DNA from 3 places in the Pseudomonas sp. GW821-FHT09D08 genome. Region 3 is predicted to be linked to each of the others. Evidence: riboswitches for the same ligand, from Rfam matches in the RefSeq annotation. Region 3 holds a riboswitch; each other region holds the start of a gene.

Region 1 (4,798 bases), on a different contig from region 3:
CCAGCTCGGCGCGGGTGCCGTCGACATCGGTAAGCGAATCCAACAGGTAGAGCATGCCGCCACACTCGGCGAGCAAGGGTTTGCCGGCGGCATGGTGGTTACGAATGGCGTCAAGCATCGGCGTGTTTTGCGACAGCGCCTGGTGGTGCAATTCCGGGTAACCGCCGGGTAAATACAGGCTGTCGGCCTCGGGCAGTTGGCGATCATGGATCGGCGAGAAGAAGTGCAACTCGGCCCCCATCGCCCGCAGCAGGTCGAGGCTGGCGCCATAGGTGAAGGCGAAGGCTTCGTCACGGGCCACCGCAATGCGCACACCGGCCAGCAACGGCTCGGCCTCGATCACTTCCGGCGCGGCGAAGGTCACCGGCGGCGGCAATGCGACTTCGCAGCTGCTGCCCAGGGCCTGGGCGGCGGCGTCCAGGCGCACGTCGAGGTCATTCAGCTCGCTGGCCTGCACCAGGCCCAAATGGCGGCTGGGCAGTTCGATCCCGGTTTCGCGGGACAGGGCGCCATACCAACGCAAGCCTTCGGTGAGGCTGCCTTCCAGCAACTGCGCATGGCGCAGGGTGCCGACGCGGTTGGCCAGTACCCCGGCAAACGGCAGGTCCGGCTGATAACGCGCCAGGCCCAGGGCCAGGGCGCCAAAGGTCTGGGCCATGGCGGTGCCGTCGATCACACCGAGCACCGGCACGCCGAAATGCCGCGCCAAGTCGGCGCTGGACGGTGTGCCATCGAACAGGCCCATCACGCCTTCGATCAGGATGAGGTCGGCCTCACCCGCCGCTTCCCACAGCAGCCGACGACTTTCCTGCTCGCCCACCATCCACATGTCCAATTGATACACCGGCGCACCGCTGGCGCGCTCGTGGATCATCGGGTCCAGGAAATCCGGGCCGCATTTGAACACGCGTACCCTGCGCCCCAGGTTGCGGTGCAAACGGGCCAGCGCGGCGGTGACGGTGGTTTTGCCCTGGCCGGACGCCGGTGCGGCGATCAGGACGGCCGGGCAGTGACGGGGCTGATTCAAAGTTCGACGCCCTTCTGTGCCTTGATACCGGCCTGGAACGCGTGCTTGAGCATGCCCATTTCAGTGACGGTGTCGCCCATTTCGATCAATTCAGGCTTGGCGCCACGGCCGGTGACGACCACGTGCTGCATCGGCGGACGCGCTTGCAGGTCGCTGAGGACCTGGTCCAAGTCGAGGTAACCATGCTTGAGGGCGATGTTCAGCTCATCCAGCACCACCAGGCCGATGGTGGGGTCTTGCAGCAGTTCACGGGACACGGCCCAGGCGGCTTCGGCGGCAGCGATATCGCGCTGGCGGTCCTGGGTCTCCCAGGTGAAGCCTTCGCCCATCACGTGGAAACGCACTTGCTCGGGGAAGCGGCGGAAGAACAACTCCTCACCGGTGCTGTTGCGCCCCTTGATGAACTGCACCACACCGCACTGCATGCCGTGGCCCATGGCGCGCGCGAGCATACCGAATGCCGAGCTGCTCTTGCCTTTGCCGTTGCCGGTCAGCACCAGCAGCAAGCCACACTCATTGGGGGAATTGGCGATGCGCTCGTCGATCACGGCTTTTTTGCGCAGCATGCGCGCCAGGTGGCGTTCGTCGCGGTCGGGGGTATCGGTCATGGCAGCTCTCCATTGGGGCTGGACAAAAACGGCAGGCAGGAAAAAACAGACAGCCAAGCATCGCCCACCGTGATGCTGTTGGATGATCCAGGCCGGTCTCCGGGCTCATGAGTGGTGCGCTGGCTCATCGACAGAGCGAACACGCCGACGGCGCGCCTTCCCATATCGCGGGCGATACAGTGGCAAAAGGCACCGTCTTGACTCATTTACCGTTGCGGGGGCAGCGCCGGAATCGCGGCAGCACTGTGTACAAGTGCGCTCGCTCACCGGCTTCCCTGTTTCACTCGGTCGACCCATGGGTCACAGAGCACCTGGAACAAGCCGCGAAGGTTAGTGGGTTGGGGGTGGAGCGTCAATTAAAGCTGGCCTTGCACTTGAACCATCGCACCAGCGCCCTCCTCTACCCTTACAGGTATCAAGGAGAACACCATGCATAAAACCAGACTCGCCCTGCTCATCATGCTCGCCGGCACCCTCGCCGCCTGCGGTGAAAGCTCCACCCTGCAGGTGTCCGACGGCACCGGGCCGTCGCCGCAGCTACCGGAGCCGAACAAAACCCTGATTCCCACGGTGAACATTGCCCCGGCTATCGGCTGGCCGGAGGGCGTGAAGCCAACGGCAGCGGCCGGCACCCAAGTGGCGGCGTTCGCCGAAGGCCTGGATCACCCGCGCTGGCTGTATGTATTGCCCAATGGCGATGTGCTGGTGGCAGAAACCAATGCGCCGCCCAAGCCGGATGATTCCAAGGGCATTCGCGGCTGGGTCATGGAGAAGGTCATGGGCCGCGCCGGTGCCGGTGTACCGAGCCCCAATCGCATTACCCTGCTGCGCGACGCCGATCACGATGGTGTTGCCGAGACCCGTACGGTGTTCCTGGAAAACCTCAACTCGCCCTTCGGTATGACACTGGTCGGCAATGACCTGTACGTCGCCGATTCGGACAAGCTGCTGCGCTTCCCCTATCAAGCGGGCGAAACCGCGATCAAGGCAGTTGGCACCAAGGTGGTCGACCTGCCGGGCGGCCCCCTGAATCATCACTGGACCAAGAACGTGATCGCCAGCAAGGACGGCAGCAAGCTGTACGTGAGCGTCGGCTCCAACAGCAACGTCGGTGAGAACGGTCTTGAGGCGGAACAGGGCCGGGCGGCTATCTGGGAAGTGGATCGCGCCAGCGGCCAGCAGCGCATTTTCGCTTCCGGCCTGCGCAACCCTAACGGCATGGCCTGGGAACCCCAGAGCGGCAAGCTATGGACGGCGGTAAACGAGCGCGACGAGATCGGCAGCGACCTGGTGCCGGACTACATCACCTCGGTCAAGGATGGCGGGTTCTATGGCTGGCCCTTCAGCTATTACGGCCAGCATGTGGATGTACGCGTCACGCCGCAGAACCTGGACCTGGTGGCCAAGGCAATCGTGCCGGACTATGCGGTAGGGCCGCACACCGCGTCTTTGGGCCTGACGTTCGCCGAGGGCAGCAAACTGCCGGCGCCGTTCAGCAACGGCGCGTTCATCGGCCAGCATGGCTCGTGGAATCGCAAGCCCCACAGTGGCTACAAGGTGATCTTCGTACCGTTCGAGGCAGGCCAGCCTAAAGGGCAGCCGGTGGACGTGCTGACCGGGTTTCTCGATAAAGATGAGAACGCCATGGGCCGGCCGGTGGGCGTGGTGATCGATCAGCAAGGGGATTTGCTGGTGGCGGATGATGTGGGGAATAAGGTGTGGCGGGTGTCGGCCGCTAAATAAACGCCCCCAGAAGCATCACAAAACCAATGTGGGAGGGGGCTTGCTCCCGATAGCAGTGGGTCAGGCACAGATACTGTGACTGATGCTTCGCTATCGGGGGCAAGCCCCCTCCCACATTTGGTTCAGGGATTACGTGCCAGGTTTGCTGGCAACACACGCTTGGCGCTCAGATAGGCATTCTGCCAATACGCCTTGGACAAGGTGTCCAGCTTGACCGTACCGCCGGTCTGCGGCGCGTGCACAAAGCGGCCTTCGCCCACATAGATGCCGGCGTGGCTGACCTGGGAACCGCCACCGGTGGCAAAGAACAGCAGGTCGCCGGTCTGCAGGTTCTGCTCGCTGACATCCTGGGCGCGCATCACAATCAGTTCGCGAGTGGTGCGCGGCAGGGAAATGCCGGCGGCGTCGCGGAAGACGAAGCCGATCAGGCCACTGCAATCAAACCCCGAGTCCGGCGTGTTGCCGCCCCAACGGTAAGGCGTGCCGACCAGGCCCAGTGCACGAAAGAGCACGTCTTCGGCCGCAGGCGAGAAATTCTGGGTGGAATAGTTGAATACCGGCTTGGGCTTGACCGCAACGGGAGCGGGTGGCGGCCGGCTGGCGCAGGCGCTGATAAGCGCGGCGCAGAGAATAAGGAGCAGGCGGGCTGAGGTCGACATGTGCAGAACAATCCTGGTCTGGATGCGGCTATCGCTGCCGAACGCTGAAAACCAGAACGCGCAAGCAAAGCTCGCGCGAACGGATTACAACAATGTCCAGGGATTCTAGCGCTTACACGTCAAACTTCAAGTATCACTTTAAGTTTACTTACTGGCGGTAACCGTAGTCGGGGCCATGGCGAGTGCGCGCTTGGCTTCGATGAAGGTTTTGCTCCAGTAGCTGTCACCCAGGCTGTCGACTCGAACACCGCCACTGCGACGGCTGCTGGAGTGGATAAACTGGTTATCGCCCAGGTAGATACCGGCATGGCTTACGCGACCACGGCCTGCAGTACTGAAGAAAAGCAGATCACCGGGCTTGAGGTTGTTGCGCGCGACCAACGGTGCTTTCACGTTGATCATTTCGCGAGTGGAGCGTGGCAGGTTCATGCCAGCTTCTTCACGAAACAGGTAGCCGATGAAACCGCTGCAGTCGAAACCGGCTTCAGAGGTACCGCCGAAACGGTAACGGGTACCGATCAGGGACATGCCGCGTTCGAGGATGCTGTCGGCCAGGACTGGAAGCTGGTAAGGCTTGTTGCCGGAGAAATCGGCCAGTTCCTTTTCGGTTGCGACCTCTTCTTCATAGACAGAAGCAGACTGTGCAGCAACGAATTTTGCCTGGGACTGTTGTTGAGGTTTTTGCTGCTCAACCACCTGTTGAGGGTGGGAGGCGCAACCAAACAACAGGGTAACGAGTGCGAGGGGCACGAGGGGTGCGA
Region 2 (4,798 bases), on a different contig from region 3:
CTTGTCATCGAACGCGGTGCCGGGGGCCTTCATCGAACGCAGGGCCACGCCTTTGATCTTCTTGGTGAACAACCCTTTGCCGATCAGCCAATCGGCGTCTTCGGCGGTTTGCTTCAACGCATACTGCTTGATCAGTGAGCCGAACACGTCCGAGAGCGACTCGTTCAGCGCGCCGGACTGATTGAAATACATCAGCTTGGCCTCGTCCTCGGTGACGCCGTGGGCCAATTCATGGCCAATCACATCGAGGGCCACCGTGAAGCGGTTGAACAACTGCCCATCGCCGTCGCCAAACACCATCTGGGTCGAGTTCCAGAACGCATTGTTATAGTTCTGGCCAAAGTGCACGGTGGCATCCAGCGCCATGCCGGCATCGTCGATGGAGTTGCGGTCGAACACCTCTTCGAAAAAATCGAACGTGGCACCCAAGCCGTCATAGGCTTCGTCCACGGCGGCGTCGCCACTGGCGGGCTGGCCTTCACCGCGGACCAGCTTGCCCGGCAGGCTGTCGGTGCCTTCGGCGCTGTAGATCGAGCGCCGTTTGCCGGCGCCCATGACCAGGGCCATGTGGGCCGGCCCTTTGGCGGGCACTGCGACCATGCGCAGCGAACGGAACGTGCTGTCCTTGGCGCGGGTGCGCAGCGCGATGTCGCGCTGGGCCTTATCACCGTGACGCGCGATCTGGTCGAGCATATACGGCGGGATCAGGCAGAAAATCGGGTTACGGTGGTGGCGATCACACATTGGCTGGCTCCCTGTTGGCATATGGTGTAGCTCCGGTAACCGTTTGAGGATAGCCCCCCAGGGTTAACCCGTGTCATCAATTGTCATCAATCTATGTTGCAGTCGTGTTTATCCAAGGAGGACTTACCCATGCCAGCCCGCAAAGCCAAAATCGATCTTGCGCACCGCCCACGACTCGCCGATCTGCGCCCGTTGATCGCGACCAATCCCACCCTGATGGAAGCCCGGGCGACGACGCCCCGTGTCACCGCGGCCAAGGACCTACAGGACCGACGCGGCTACGCCGAGGATTTTCTCAGCAGCTTCGCAGTGCCCTGGCCCACCGCCGCTGAGGCATTGGCGGACGACGTCCAACCGCTGCGCCTGGACTACACGCATTTCTCGGTGACGATGTCCCGTTCCCGACGACTGGCGCTCTACGTGGGCGTCAATATCGATGGCGGGCAGCATGTGGAGATAGTCCGCAGCAACGACACCTGGGCCTACGATGGGCGCCTGCCGATCAGCGCCCAGGTGGGCGAAGAGCTCTATGCCAGCAATGGCCTGGATCGCGGCCACCTGGTACGGCGCCAGGATCCCAACTGGGGCGACGCGGCAAACACCGCCAACCTCGACACCTTCCACTTCACCAACTGCTCGCCGCAGATGAGCGGGTTCAACCAGAAGACCTGGCTGGAACTGGAGGACTACATCCTCAATAACACGCAGCGTTGGAAAGCCCGGGCAACGGTGTTCAGCGGCCCGGTGTTCGCCGACGACGACCGCCTTTACCGTGGCATCAGAATCCCCAAGGCGTTCTGGAAAGTGGTGGCCTACCTCAGCGATGACGGCAAGCCCTCCGCCAGCGCCTATATGATCGACCAAAGCCGCGAGCTGGGTCAGCTCGACCTGATGTTCGGCCAGGTCAGGACCTACCAGCGCAGCGTGATCCAGATCGAACAATTGACCGGCATCCGCTTCGCCAACCTGGCGGACTACGACGGCTTCAGCAACGAAGAGCGCGCCACGGGCACGCGAATTGAAGCGCTGATCCGCGGCCCCGAGGATATTCGTCTCTGACCGGGCCCCCTTCGGGCTGTATCGCCTGGCCCTAATCAACTACCATACCGCGCCGGTTCCCGAACGGGACTAATAGGGAATCCGAAGCGCGGTACACCGCGTCAATCGGAACTGCCCCCGCAACTGTAGGTGCCGAGCCTGCTCCCCACTGCCACTGGACCGCGTCCGGGAAGGCCGGAGCGTGGCGACGACGCATCAGTCAGGAGACCTGCCGGCCCAGTAATCACTAACCGGCGGGGTGTCCGGGAAGGGCATCCTTGCCTGCCCGTTCGGCAGCGGTCGAGGGCGTATTTCCGAACCGTACCTGCCCTGTTTCCACGTACGGTCCACACGGAGATCGCCTCATGCTGCCACGCGTTACCGCCCTGATCAGCGGCCTGGGTTTCTGCGCCCTGGCCCACGCCGCGCCAACTCAGTACCCGCTTACCCTGGAAAACTGCGGCAGCACCCTCACCTTCCCGCAGGCGCCCGCGCGCAGCGTGACCATCGGCCAGGCCGCCACCGAAATGCTCTATGCCCTCGGCGTGGCTGACCGCGTGGTGGGCACCTCGCTGTGGTTCAACAGCGTGTTGCCGCAGTTCAAGGCGCAGAACGACGGCATCGAGCGCCTGGCCAACAACGAGCCCAGCTTTGAAGCGGTGATCGCCAAGCGCCCGCAACTGGTGGCCGCCGAGCTGGAATGGGTGGTAGGCCCGCAAGGCGTGGTCGGCACCCGCGAGCAGTTTCACGACCTGAAGATCCCCACCTACCTGCTGCCCTCCGACTGCGAAGGCAAGGACAACCTGGTGGGCGCCGACGGCACGCGGCTGGAGCCGTTCCGTATCGAGACGATCTACAAGAGCATCCGCCAGCTGGCGCAGATTTTCGATGTACAGGATCGCGGCCAACAGTTGAACGATGAGCTCCAGGCGCGCCTGGCCCAATCCGTGGCCACCGTGCAGAGCAAAGGCCTCAAGCAGGCCAGCGCGCTGGTGTGGTTCTCCAGCGCCGAACTGGCCAGCGACCCCTACGTGGCCGGCCACAAGGGCATTCCGGAGTTCATGCTCGAAACCCTCGGTTTGCACAACGTGGTGCAATCCGATGAAGAATGGCCCGCCGTCGGCTGGGAAACCCTCGCCAAGGCCAACCCGACCTTCCTGGTGATCGCCCGCATGGACCGCCGCCGCTACCCCGCCGACGACCATGAAAAGAAACTCGCCTTCCTGCGCAGCGACCCGGTCACGCGCAACATGGACGCGGTGAAAAACAACCGCATCATCATCCTCGACGCCCTGGCGCTGCAGGCCAGCATCCGCATGTTCGACGGCCTTGAACACCTGGCCACGGCCATCGACGGCTACGACCTGCCGCAATGATCCGGACCTTACTCGCCCTGGCGCTATTGCTGATCGCCGTGCTCGCCGGCGTGGCCATCGGCGAAACCGCCATCTCGCCCCAGGTGGTGCTGCAGGTGCTCGCCAACAAACTGTGGGCGGCCGGTTACGTGCTGGACCCCATCGATGAAGGCGTGGTGTGGAACTACCGCCTCACCCGTGCCCTGGTGGCCGCCGCCTGCGGTGCGGGGCTGGCCACCTGCGGGGTGATTTTGCAGTCGTTGCTGCGCAACCCGTTGGCCGATCCGTACCTGCTGGGCATCAGCGCCGGGGCTTCGACCGGCGCGGTGCTGGTGGCGTTGATGGGCGTGGGCGGCGGGCTGATTTCATTGTCGGCCGGCGCCTTTGTCGGCGCGATGGCGGCGTTTGCCCTGGTGATCCTGCTGGCGCGGGCCAGCGGTTCGTCCAGCGGCACCGGGCAGATCATCCTCGCGGGCATCGCCGGGTCGCAGCTGTTCAATGCACTTACCGCGTTCCTGATCACCAAGTCCGCCAGTTCCGAACAGGCGCGCGGCATCATGTTCTGGCTGCTGGGCAACCTCAGCGGCGTGCGCTGGCCGTCGGTGTGGCTGGCGGTGCCGGTGGCGGTCACCGGCCTGGCGGTGTGCCTGTGGCATCGTCGCGCGTTGGATGCGTTCACCTTCGGCACGGATTCGGCCGCGTCCCTGGGCATCCCGGTGCGCCGTGTGCAGGTTGTGCTGGTGGGGTGCGCGGCGCTGGTGACGGCGGTGATGGTGTCGATTGTCGGCTCCATCGGCTTTGTCGGCCTGGTGATCCCCCACGCGGTGCGCCTGCTGCTCGGCACCGGGCATTCGCGCCTGCTGCCCGCCAGTGCGCTGGGCGGCGCGTTATTTTTGATTGCGGCCGATGTGTTGTCGCGCACCTTGATCAAAGGCCAGGTGATCCCGGTCGGCGTGGTGACGGCGCTGGTGGGCGCGCCGGTGTTTGCGCTGATCCTGATTGGCCGGAGGAATGCGCGATGAGCGTACTGAGTTGCACCGGCCTGGGCTTCAAGGTGCGTGAGGCGGAATTGCTGCGCGATATCCACCTGGAGGTGCAACTGGGGGAAACCCTGGGGATTGTCGGGCCCAACGGCTCCGGCAAATCCACCCTGCTCAAACTGCTTGCCGGCCTGCGCACACCGGCCAGCGGCGACGTGCGCCTGGGCGGCCAGCGCCTGGGCGACCTGTCCCGCCGCGCCATCGCCCAACAGCTGGCGGTGGTAGAGCAACAGGCCGACACCGACGACGCCATCCGCGTGTTCGACGCCGTGGCGCTGGGCCGTACACCGTGGCTGTCGGCGCTGAGCCCGTGGTCCGGCGGCGACGACGCCATCGTGCGCCAGGCCCTGCATGATGTGGACGCCACCCACCTGAGCCACCGCGCCTGGCGCAGCCTCTCCGGCGGCGAGCGCCAACGCGTGCACATCGCCCGTGCCCTGGCGCAACGGCCGCAGATCCTGTTGCTGGATGAGCCGACCAACCACCTGGATATCCAGCATCAACTGGCGATTTTGAAAGGCGTGCAAGGCTTGCCGGTGACCACCCTCATCGCCCTGCATGACCTGAACCAGGCGCTGACCTGCGATCGCCTGGCCGTGCTGGACCGTGGGCGCCTGGTCG
Region 3 (4,798 bases):
AGCTCCTGGCCGATCAGCACCAGCCGCGTGATGCGCGCTTCGTCGGCGCCCCAGGCACGGTCGAAGTGCTTGTCGAAACGCGTACCCACACCCTGGATCAGCAGGCGCATCGGCTTGTTCGGGATGGCGGCGAAGCCCTTGACCCGCAGGATGCCGTGCTGAACCACCAATTGGTTCAGGGCGTCGAGCAGCAGCGCTTCGTCGGCTTGGGGCAGGTCGATGGAGATGGAATCGAAGGCGTCGTGATCGTGATCTTCCTCACCTTCGTGGTGATGATCGTGGTGGCTATGGCGAGCGTCGATATGTTCTTCGGACCCCGCGCCCAGGCCGATCAATACGTCCAACGGCAGGCGACCGCTGCTGGCTTCGATGATCTTCACCGCCGGCGGCAGTTCTTCGGCGACTTCCAGGCGCACACGGGCCAGGTCTTCGGCGCTGATCAGGTCGGATTTATTGAGGATCACCAGGTCGGCGCTGGCCAACTGGTCGGCAAACAGCTCGTGCAGCGGCGATTCATGGTCCAGGTTCGGGTCGAGCTTGCGCTGGGCGTCGACCTGATCCGGGAACGCGGCAAAGGTGCCGGCGGCCACGGCCGGGCTGTCGACCACGGTGATGACCGCATCAACCGTGCAGGCGCTGCGGATTTCCGGCCACTGGAAGGCCTGTACCAAGGGTTTTGGCAGGGCCAGGCCCGAGGTTTCGATGAGGATATGGTCGAGGTCGCCGCGACGGGCAACCAGTTCGCGCATCACCGGGAAGAACTCTTCCTGCACGGTGCAGCACAGGCAGCCGTTGGCCAGCTCGTACACGCGGCCGTTGGCCTCTTCTTCGGTGCAACCGATGGAGCACTGCTTGAGGATCTCACCGTCGATGCCCAGTTCGCCGAATTCGTTGACGATCACCGCAATGCGACGGCCCTGGGCGTTGTCGAGCATATGGCGCAGCAAGGTGGTCTTGCCCGAGCCAAGGAAGCCGGTAACGATGGTGACGGGGAGTTTGGCCAGTGTTTTCATCGGATGCCCTTTGGGGCGGGCATACGGGACGATGGGCCCTGCGGCGCGCAGAAGCGGATTTCGTCACCGGATCACCCCGCCCGGTTGAATTGGAAAATCGGTGGCGAGGCAGGTCTCCTGGCTTGGGGCTTGCGGGTCTTGCGACCGGCGCCGACTGCGCCTTCCCGCCGCAGTGGCAGTGGCGTGGCAGTCAGATAAACCCTTCACAGTTGCGGGGGCAGCCGCGGCTTGGACCGCGTTCCCTTCTTAGCTTCGGCCTGGGCCGAAGAACCTCGAGGGTGCAAGGCTACAGGGGCTCGCCGCATTTGACTACCGTCCCCGGCCCATGCTCTCCTACACATCTTGTTTCGGGTGCCCTTCACAGGGTGAAACGGGAAACCGGTGAGTCATGGCGTCATGACGAGTCCGGTGCTGCCCCCGCAACGGTAAGCGAGTGAAGCGTCAGATCCACTGTGCCTGTACGGCATGGGAAGGCGACGTTTTATAGACCCAGTGTCCCTCGCAAGCCCGGAGACCGGCCCGAATAACATCGAATAACAAACCCGCGGTGGGCGGGCGCTGTTAAAACCCTGCGTGCCTGGCTCGCGGGGTTTGCATGCGCTCGTGTCACCCTGACACCTGAAAGGGACGCGCCATGTCGATCATCAGCAGCACCTCGCACACCGCCAGCAGCTCCGCCACCCTCAGCCAACGCCTGACCGCCGCCATCGGCGCGTCGATCCTTGGCGCGTGCCTGGTGTATTTCGCCGGTTTCTCCCATATCGAGGCGGTGCACAACGCTGCCCACGATACCCGCCACAGCGCCGCGTTCCCGTGCCACTGAGGCCTGCCGACATGATCAAGCGTATTGCGCAAACCGCAGGGTTCACCGGCTTGCTGGCCGCCCTGCTGCTGACCCTGCTGCAAAGCTTCTGGGTCGCTCCGCTGATTCTGCAGGCGGAAACCTTTGAAAAAGCCCCGGCCGCGACCGAAGTCGTGCATGAGCACGCCGCTGGCGCCGCTGCACACTCCCACGACGCCGAAGCCTGGGAGCCGGAAGACGGCTGGCAGCGCGTGCTGTCGACCACCGGCGGCAACCTGGTGGTGGCCGTCGGCTTCGCCCTGATGCTGGCCGGCCTCTACACCCTGCGCGCACCGACCCGCACGGCCCAAGGCTTGCTGTGGGGCCTGGCCGGTTACGCGACTTTTGTGCTGGCGCCCACCCTGGGCCTGCCGCCGGAGCTGCCGGGCACTGCCGCCGCCGACCTGGCGCAACGGCAAATCTGGTGGATCGGCACTGCTGCTTCCACGGCGGCCGGGATTGCGCTGATCGTGTTTGGTCGCAACTGGCTGCTGAAAGTCTTGGGCGCGGCGATCCTGGTGGTGCCGCATGTGATCGGTGCACCGCAGCCGGAAACCCATTCGATGCTGGCGCCGGAAGCCCTCGAAGCGCAGTTCAAGATCGCTTCGCAGTTGACCAACGTGGCGTTCTGGCTGGCCCTGGGCCTGATCAGTGCCTGGTTGTTCCGCCGTAACCGCGACGATCAATACTCGGCATGACCCTGGTGGTCGGCCTGGGTTGCCAGCGGGGTTGTGATGTAGACACCCTGCTGGGCCTGTTCGACAGCGCCCTGGCCGAGGGCGGGGTCGAGCGCCAGCGTGTCACCGCACTGGCCAGCATCGACCGTAAACAGAACGAGCCAGGGTTACTCGCCCTGGCCCGACTGCTCGACCTGCCCTTGCAGTGCTTCAGCGCCGGGCAACTGGCCGTTTACGAAGCCCGGCTGAGCCACAAATCGGCGGTCGCGTTTGCCCATACCGGCTGTTACGGCGTCGCCGAAAGTGCCGCCCTAGCCCTGGCCGAACAGCTCTGCGGCGGCCCTGCCCGCTTGATGATCACCCGCCAGAAAACCGCCCAGGCCACCTTTGCATTGGCCTGCGCCGGCTAAAATCCCGATAATCGCCATTCCCGATCATGAGCAATCTTCATGCTCGCCCGTTTTTCCACAGGAATTCTCCATGACCATCTACTTCATCGGCGCCGGCCCCGGCGATCCGGAATTGATCACCGTCAAAGGCCAACGCCTGATCCGCAGTTGCCCGGTGATCATCTATGCCGGCTCACTGGTGCCGGCGGCGGTGCTGGAAGGTCATCAGGCGCAACAAGTGGTCAACAGCGCTGAACTGCACCTGGAACAGATTATCGAACTGATCAAGACCGCCCACGCTAATGGCCAAGACGTGGCACGGGTGCACTCCGGCGATCCGAGCCTGTATGGCGCGATTGGCGAGCAGATCCGTTATTTGCGTGAGTTGGGCATCCCCTTTCAGATCATTCCCGGCGTCACGGCGGTGGCCGCCTGCGCAGCCTTGCTGGAGACCGAACTGACCCTGCCGGACATCGCCCAAAGCGTGATCCTGACCCGCTACGCCAATAAAACCCGCATGCCGGCCGGGGAAGACTTCGACAGCCTGGCCCGACATGGCACGACCATGGCGATTCACCTGGGGGTCAATCATTTGGAGAAGATCGTCGCCGAACTGCTGCCGCACTATGGCGCGGACTGCCCGATTGCCGTGGTGCACCGGGCGACATGGCCGGATCAGGATTGGGCGGTCGGCACGCTCAGCGATATTGCCGACAAAGTCGCCGCCAAGGGCTTTCGGCGTACGGCGTTGATTGTGGTGGGTCGAGTACTGGCGAGTGACAGTTTCAGTGAGTCGTCGTTGTATCGGGCCGGGCATGCGCACCTTTATCGGCCTTGATTATTTACTTCAAAAAATCAAAGCAATCCATTGATTTAAATAGCTAAATACAAAACAAAATGTGGGAGGGGGCTTGCCCCCGATGGCGGTGTGTCAGCCTGCTCATGAGTCGACTGAGGCACCGCTATCGGGAGCAAGCCCCCTCCCACACTTAATCCTACTTGTTAGATAGATGGCATAACTGCTTGAATTTTAACAATAAAAAACGGCGCTCACGGGCGCCGTTTTTTGTTCGCAGTGAACGCCTTACTCAGTAGTAGGCGTTTTCTTTCTGCGTGTGGTCTGTCACGTCACGGACGCCCTTGAGCTCCGGAATACGCTCCAGCAGGGTCCGCTCGATGCCTTCACGCAAGGTCACGTCCGCCTGGCCGCAACCCTGGCAGCCGCCGCCGAATTTCAATACGGCGATCCCGTCTTCCACTACATCGATCAAGCTCACCTGACCGCCATGGCTGGCCAGCCCCGGGTTGATCTCGGTTTGCAGGTAGTAGTTGATGCGCTCGTTGACCGGGCTGTCGGCATTGACGTTAGGCACCTTGGCGTTGGGCGCCTTGATGGTCAATTGGCCGCCCATGCGGTCGGTGGCGTAATCGACCACGGCATCGTCCAGGAAGGCTTCGCTGAAGTTGTCGATATACGCAGTGAAGCTTTTCAGCCCCAGGGCGGTGTCTTCAGGTTTCTCTTCACCGGGCTTGCAGTAGGCGATGCACGTCTCGGCGTACTGGGTGCCAGGCTGGGTGATAAAGACGCGGATGCCGATTCCCGGGGTGTTCTGCTTGGACAGCAGGTCAGCCAGGTAATCGTGGGCGGCGTCGGTAATGGTTATGGCAGTCATGGAAACTCCTCACAGGCTTGCCGGCAGTTTACGCCAAAATATTACGCAGGTACAAAGTCCTAGTAATTTTGTCGGAAAAGACGTTCGCCTCTGTCAGAGGTTTTCATAACGGTTCATATCCAGCACCCCTTCTTCCACCGGCGTCGTCTCGCGGATGTACTGGGACAAATCGTGGAAATACTGCCAGAACAACGGGTGGCTGCGG

What was found. Region 3 has a riboswitch for cobalamin ahead of AC07OP_RS02205 (CbtB domain-containing protein). Riboswitches for the same ligand answer to the same signal wherever they lie in the genome.
Positions count from the first base shown of each region.
Region 1: linked by a shared signal. The riboswitch ahead of cobO (cob(I)yrinic acid a,c-diamide adenosyltransferase) and the one ahead of AC07OP_RS02205 (CbtB domain-containing protein) in region 3 are both predicted to bind cobalamin.
Region 2: linked by a shared signal. The riboswitch ahead of AC07OP_RS30060 (ABC transporter substrate-binding protein) and the one ahead of AC07OP_RS02205 (CbtB domain-containing protein) in region 3 are both predicted to bind cobalamin.

Region 1 is NZ_JBWKOX010000007.1:242,027-246,824, forward strand. Features, by position in the region: gene AC07OP_RS15420 (cobyrinic acid a,c-diamide synthase CobB) at 1-1,027, opposite strand, end outside; gene cobO (cob(I)yrinic acid a,c-diamide adenosyltransferase) at 1,024-1,635, opposite strand; cobalamin riboswitch at 1,709-1,965, opposite strand; gene AC07OP_RS15430 (PQQ-dependent sugar dehydrogenase) at 2,065-3,378, shown strand; gene AC07OP_RS15435 (C40 family peptidase) at 3,501-4,037, opposite strand; gene AC07OP_RS15440 (C40 family peptidase) at 4,182-4,798, opposite strand, start outside.
Region 2 is NZ_JBWKOX010000032.1:10,925-15,722, forward strand. Features, by position in the region: gene AC07OP_RS30050 (M4 family metallopeptidase) at 1-744, opposite strand, end outside; gene AC07OP_RS30055 (DNA/RNA non-specific endonuclease) at 874-1,803, shown strand; cobalamin riboswitch at 1,840-2,033, shown strand; gene AC07OP_RS30060 (ABC transporter substrate-binding protein) at 2,148-3,158, shown strand; gene AC07OP_RS30065 (FecCD family ABC transporter permease) at 3,155-4,159, shown strand; gene AC07OP_RS30070 (ABC transporter ATP-binding protein) at 4,156-4,798, shown strand, end outside.
Region 3 is NZ_JBWKOX010000001.1:536,526-541,323, forward strand. Features, by position in the region: gene cobW (cobalamin biosynthesis protein CobW) at 1-1,013, opposite strand, end outside; cobalamin riboswitch at 1,104-1,303, opposite strand; cobalamin riboswitch at 1,346-1,550, shown strand; gene AC07OP_RS02205 (CbtB domain-containing protein) at 1,648-1,836, shown strand; gene AC07OP_RS02210 (CbtA family protein) at 1,848-2,552, shown strand; gene AC07OP_RS02215 (cobalamin biosynthesis protein) at 2,549-2,941, shown strand; gene cobM (precorrin-4 C(11)-methyltransferase) at 3,012-3,758, shown strand; gene nfuA (Fe-S biogenesis protein NfuA) at 4,009-4,593, opposite strand; gene AC07OP_RS02230 (fatty acid cis/trans isomerase) at 4,687-4,798, opposite strand, start outside.